DNA from 2 places in the Bartonella vaga genome. Region 1 is predicted to be linked to the other one. Evidence: predicted binding sites of a transcription regulator. Region 1 holds the regulator's gene; the other holds the start of a gene.
The links. The regulator HrcA, encoded in region 1, represses chaperone genes, less so after heat shock. The targets are predictions, from matches to a motif close to GTTAGCACTCNCNNNNNGNGAGTGCTAAC.
Positions count from the first base shown of each region.

Region 2: groES (co-chaperone GroES) is a predicted target of HrcA. The motif match lies at 1,024-1,052, and genes of this name have one in related genera.

Region 1 is NZ_JAYMZK010000001.1:108,719-112,154, forward strand. It holds gene grpE (nucleotide exchange factor GrpE) at 484-1,146, opposite strand; gene hrcA (heat-inducible transcriptional repressor HrcA) at 1,271-2,341, opposite strand; gene rdgB (RdgB/HAM1 family non-canonical purine NTP pyrophosphatase) at 2,652-3,299, shown strand; gene hemW (radical SAM family heme chaperone HemW) at 3,296-3,436, shown strand, end outside.
Region 2 is NZ_JAYMZK010000014.1:6,599-10,034, forward strand. It holds gene fumC (class II fumarate hydratase) at 1-877, opposite strand, end outside; gene groES (co-chaperone GroES) at 1,101-1,397, shown strand; gene groL (chaperonin GroEL) at 1,460-3,103, shown strand.

The sequences.
Region 1 (3,436 bases):
CGTTTGTTAGTGCTATTAGCTTTTTTTAAAACAAATGGCCTACAAAGAGGATAACGGATTAGTCTGCAAAGTTTTCATATATTTTGTTTTTTTTGATTATTCGTATTGAGCCTTGTGAAACCCTCAACCTTTTACACATAAAGATGTAATATATTCAGAGAAGCTTAAGATTAAAACCGAATCAAAAAGAACCCAGCCCGCCATATTATTCTTGCGTAGCCGACCAGGTATTAAACTTGAAGATCTACCTTCTTATCTATCTTTTCGGCACAATTCTTCGTTTCTTCTTTTCCTACTTGATCATTTTATTTTATTGTTATCGGCCATATTTCAAACAATATTATATATGTGAAGGCAATCTGAATACTTCGAGGATAAAAGGGTGCTAAAACACCCTTAAAGCTCTCTTTGATAAAATGCTTCATAAATATGAATGCACATAATGCCACATTTTTGCACTAGAGATTTTATTGCTGATGTGTTTCAAGCCGAGTCGGATTCAACAGGAACTTCTTTTGTTCCTCCTTTTGCTACACCAACTATCGCCGGACGAAGTACACGTTCACCAATAATATAACCCGCCTGCACAACTTGCTGAACGGTATTATCTGGAACATCGGGATTAGAAATTTCAAACATAGCTTGATGAAAATGAGGATCAAATTTTTGTCCCTCTGGAAAAATCTTCTTTACCCCATGACGCTCTAACGCGGCTATCATTGCACGCTCAGTCATTTCAACCCCCTCTGCTAGTGTTTTCAAACCAACATCATTTTCACGTGCCCCTTCTTGAATAGCCTCCAAAGCACGACTAAGGTTATCAGAAACAGATAACATATCACGTGCAAAATTAGCAATTGAGTAAGCCTTTGCATCTGCAACATCACGCGCAGTACGACGTCGCAGATTTTCCATATCGGCAGCAAGGCGTAAAAGTTGATCTTTCAGCTCTTTATTTTCATTTTGCAAAGCAGCTAAGGGATCTATAATTTCATTTTCTTTCTCTTCAACTTCTGCGCGAACCTCTGCTTCACGCGTTTTTAAAAACTCATCAGCTGCTTGTTTAAACGCATCACGATCAGCTGGGTTTTTCAAATCGGAATTTTCAAATGAAGCATCAGTAAATTTGTTTTTTTCATCAGACATAAAAATTCTATTCCTTCATAAGATTCATTATTATCGATATCGAAATTTTACAGACAAAAATCAAGGGGTATGTACGAATCTTAAATACAATAAGCGTTTATAATACAAATATCCACCTAGTCATTTAACGTAACAGCTGTGACAAAAGTTGAGCCGTGTAATCCACCATAGGCACGATCCTTGCATAATTAAGCCGTGTTGGCCCAATAACTCCTAAAGCTCCAATGACTCTTTGTTTTGAATCGCGATAAGGTGCCACAACTAAAGAAGAACCAGAAAGCGAAAACAACTTATTTTCTGAACCAATAAAGATCCGAACTCCCGAACCTTCATCCGTTAAATCAAGGAGCTGCACCATACTTTCACACGTTTCAAGGTCATCAAACAAATGCCGTAAACGCTCTAAATCTTCTTTTGCCTTCACATCTTCCAACAAATTACTTCGCCCACGAACGATTAAATGTATTTTATGATCAACATCTTCTCCTCCCCAAAGAGCTAACCCTGTTTCAACAAGGTGGTGAGATAAATGGTCTAATGCGGCTCGTGTTTCTGAGCATAAACGCGCAATTTCTCCCTTAGCTTCACTCAATGTGAGCCCCTGAATGTGAGCGTTGAGAAAATTCGTTGCCTCCGTCAATTGTGCATGAGTAACACCTTCTGGTAAATGAACAATACGATTTTCAACTTCTCCCTGTTGGGTCACTAAAACTGCAAGAGCATTCTCCCCATCAAGACGCACAAATTCAATATGCTTCAAGATTCCTTCATGTTTTGTCGCGAGGACGAGTCCTGCTCCACGTGAAAGATCTGAAAGAACTTGGCTAGCTTGGATGAGAAAATGTTCAACTGACTGCGCATGACCAGCCTCTTTAACTTGCATTTCGATACTTTCACGCTCTTCATTTGGCAAATCACCCATTTCCATAAATGCATCAACAAAAAAACGTAATCCTGATTGTGTAGGCATTCGTCCTGCAGACACATGAGGTGCATAAATTAGACCAAGATGTTCAAGATCACTCATCACATTGCGAATCGTCGCAGGCGATAATGTCTGTCGTAAAAGCCGCGAAAGATTCCGTGATCCGACAGGTTCACCATCATTAAGATAAGCTTCAACAATATGGCGAAATATATCACGCGAACGCTCATCAAGGTATTTTAGTTCATCATCAATAGGTTTGTGCTTCATCACAATTGTTTCACTACTTCAAAAAAGTTTCTTTCTTATATAAGCTTTGCCAAGATTTGGTCAAACAGTCCTAAGTAGTGCAAAAACATATTATACATTTATAATGAAAAATGCTATCATCAAAAAAGAAACCGCCTATATGTATTTTCAATCATTGTCCTCATAAAATATAGGATATTTCATTTAAATGAAATATCAATAAATATGCAAGAGAATCGTCTGCCTAAAATCTAGTAAAGCCTGTATATATAATCATTTAATATGATTTTTAAACAATAATAGCCCCCCTTTCATTTCTGGAAAAATGTATATGAGAAGTATAACAGCTAAAAAACTCGTCATTGCTACACATAACACCGGCAAATTACATGAAATCACAACTTTGATTGCTCCCTTCGGTTTAACAATACAGTCAGCAAAAGAACTCGGATTACCGGAGCCAAAAGAAACGGGAACAACTTTTGAAGAAAATGCATTCATCAAAGCCTTTGAAGCAGCAAAAAGTACAGGACTTCCTGCCCTCTCCGATGACTCTGGCATGGAGGTGGATGCACTAGGTGGCGCGCCAGGCGTCTATACAGCCGATTGGGCATTGCAACCGGATGGCACACGTAACTTTTCAAAAGCTATGCAAAAAGTAGAAGATGAACTCCAAAAAATCGGAGCATGTGAAAAAAGCCAACGGAAAGGCCGGTTTATATCAGTCATCTGCATTGCATGGCCTGATGCTCACGCAGATTATTTCCGTGGTAGCGTTGAAGGAACATTCATTTGGCCTCCACGTGGAGACAAAGGTTTCGGTTTTGACCCCATTTTTTTACCCGATGGATACGAAAATACCTTTGGCGAAATGTCAACGAAGCAAAAACATAGCTGGAAACTCAATAATGAAATACCTCTCTCGCATCGCGCACGTGCTTTCAAGCTTTTAGCAAAAAGCCTTTTGACACTCTCATGAATGAATCTTTTGGCATTTACATTCACTGGCCCTTCTGTGCTGCAAAATGTCCTTACTGTGACTTTAATTCACATGTTCGGGTTCATGGCGTTGATCAACCACGTTTTGTAACCGCCTTTGAACGCGAAATAGAAACG
Region 2 (3,436 bases), on a different contig from region 1:
TGGCAATTTTGAATAGATCGGCGGCTAATGCATTCAGACTTCCGTGGAAATGTGCAAGGGCTCCATGATGGGCGAGAGCCTCAAATTTATTAGTGGCGGTTTTGAAGGTTACTCCTGTGAGTGCGCTAATTGTTTCTGCAAAGGCAACATCAAAACCTTTCGGTGCATTGAGTCCTGTTCCAACGGCTGTACCTCCTTGAGCAAGTGTTTGGACGTCAGCAAGAGCTGTTTCTATGCGTTTGCGGTTGGCTTCTAGTGCGGCACGATAGCCTGAAAATTCTTGCGCTAAAGTTAAGGGTGTTGCATCTTGTGTATGGGTACGTCCAATTTTAATGATGTCAGCAAATTCTTCTTCTTTTTTTACTAAAGTAGTAATAAGGGATTCAAGAATAGGAAATAAGTGTTGGCGTGTTTGCAGTGTGGTGGCAATATGAAGCGCTGTGGGAAAGGAATCGTTTGATGATTGGCTCATATTTACGTGGTCATTAGGATGAACGGGTGTTTTGCTCCCTAGTTTTCCTCCCAAAAGTATATTGGCATGGTTGGCAATAACTTCATTCACATTCATATTGCTTTGCGTGCCAGAACCCGTTTGCCACACAGAAAGTGGGAAGTGTTTATCGAATACACCTGCGAGCACTTCGTCAGCAGCAGTAATGATCGCTTTTCCAATGTTTTGCGAAAGCTTTCCTTTTTCCATATTTACAATAGCGGCAGCCTTTTTTATAAGGCTTAAGGCATAAATGATGGTTAGGGGCTGTTTTTCTATGCCAATATTAAAATTATGCAGAGAACGTTCAGTTTGTGCGCCCCAATAACGATCTTGACGTACCGAAATCGTTCCAAAGCTATCCGTTTCCTGACGTGTTTCAACCATGATAAGATCCTTTTTGTTTACGGGTTAATAAAAACTAGTTAACGCAAAATAGAAAAAAGAGGCAAGACTTTGAAGCCTCTTTAGGTAAATTATTTTGTTGCAGAGTCCTTGACATTAAGGGGGGGCAATTGTATATCTGAAGTAGTGTTAGCACTCCCATGTTAAGAGTGCTAGCAAGGACTTAAGATTAATGCAATTATATTAAGTTTTAAGGATTTAAAACATGGCTAACATACAATTCCGTCCACTTCACGATCGTGTCGTTGTCCGTCGGGTTGAATCTGAGAATAAGACTGCTGGTGGGATTATTATTCCTGATACAGCAAAGGAAAAACCTCAAGAAGGTGAAGTTATTGCTATTGGCAATGGTGCACTCGATGATAACGGGAAGCGTGTGCCTTTAGAAGTAAAAACGGGAGACCGTATTCTATTTGGGAAATGGTCTGGAACCGAAGTAAAAATTAACGGGGAAGACCTCTTAATTATGAAAGAATCTGACATTATGGGAATTTTGGGCTAATTTAGCCTCTCAATTCTTTCATTATATATTATTTGAGATAGAGAACTCCAAGGAGAAGTTAAATGGCTGCTAAAGAAGTCAAATTTGGCCGTGAAGCGCGTGAGCGTTTATTGCGCGGCGTCGATATCCTTGCTAATGCTGTTAAGGTAACTCTCGGCCCTAAAGGTCGCAATGTGGTGATCGATAAATCATTCGGTGCACCTCGCATCACAAAAGATGGTGTATCCGTTGCAAAGGAAATCGAACTGGAAGATAAGTTCGAAAACATGGGTGCGCAAATGTTGCGCGAGGTGGCTTCCAAAACCAATGATATTGCTGGTGATGGTACAACAACTGCAACTGTTTTAGGGCAAGCCATTGTACAAGAAGGCGTAAAAGCTGTTGCTGCAGGCATGAACCCAATGGATCTCAAGCGCGGAATTGATGCTGCTGTTGATGAAGTGGTAGCAAATCTCTTCAAAAAAGCGAAGAAAATCCAAACTTCAGCAGAAATCGCACAAGTAGGAACAATTTCTGCTAACGGTGCTGCAGAAATTGGTAAAATGATTGCTAATGCCATGGAAAAAGTTGGCAATGAAGGCGTTATTACCGTGGAAGAAGCAAAAACTGCTGAAACGGAATTAGAAGTTGTTGAAGGTATGCAATTTGATCGTGGATATCTTTCTCCTTACTTTGTGACGAATGCGGATAAAATGGTGGCTGATCTTGATGATCCTTACATCCTCATTCATGAAAAGAAATTGTCTAATCTGCAATCTTTGCTTCCAGTACTCGAAGCTGTTGTTCAGTCTGGCAAACCGCTTCTCATTATCGCTGAAGATGTGGAAGGCGAAGCTTTAGCAACGCTTGTTGTTAACAAACTACGCGGTGGTTTGAAAATTGCTGCTGTGAAAGCTCCAGGATTTGGTGACCGCCGTAAAGCAATGCTCGAGGATATCGCAATCTTGACATCAGGTCAGGTTATTTCTGAAGATGTGGGCATTAAACTTGAAAATGTCACTTTGGATATGCTTGGTCGTGCAAAGAAAGTTAATATTTCTAAAGAGAATACAACGATTGTTGATGGTTCTGGACAAAAATCTGAAATTACTGCACGCATAAACCAGATTAAAGCTCAGATTGAGGAAACAACTTCTGAGTATGATCGTGAGAAATTGCAAGAAAGACTCGCTAAACTTGCTGGTGGTGTTGCTGTTATCCGTGTTGGTGGTGCTACAGAAGTTGAAGTAAAAGAAAAGAAAGATCGTGTGGATGATGCCTTAAACGCAACACGTGCTGCTGTGGAAGAGGGTATTGTTGCTGGTGGTGGAACCGCATTGTTGCGTGCTGCAAATGCGTTAACCGTTAAAGGAAGAAACCCAGATCAAGAAGCTGGTATCAATATCGTTCGCCGTGCATTACAAGCACCTGCACGCCAAATTGCAACAAATGCTGGTGAAGAAGCAGCGATTATTGTTGGTAAAGTGCTAGAAAATAATGCAGACACATTTGGTTACAATACTGCAACAAGTGAATTTGGTGATTTGATTGCTTTGGGAATTGTTGACCCAGTGAAGGTTGTGCGTTCTGCTCTTCAGAATGCTGCTTCAATTGCAAGCCTTCTTATCACAACAGAAGCGATGGTTGCTGAAGCTCCCAAAAAAGATACTCCAGTTCCTCCAATGCCTGCTGGTGGAATGGGTGGAATGGGCGGAATGGATTTCTAAGCCTTTTCATAAAGATAAGAAACGGGTCAAATTGGCCCGTTTTTTTTGTATGATTTTTCTTGTTCTTATACAATCGGTTTTATTTTATTATGGTTGTTCTGTTTTCATACGGTTTCTTATGAATTATTATTGCGCTAACAAATTTTACTTTTCACTTATATATGTTTGTTTTGCATAATAAATATTTTAGAGCAGCGTTTTTCTTTGAGATTTTTTGAGTCATTATTTTATAAATTTTTTCTCTTGTTGTTTGCGCAATGACATGAGTACCTAAGAATTTCAGGAAAAAATGTTAGATTGGCTAGAGACAATTAACACTTCTTACTTTATGAC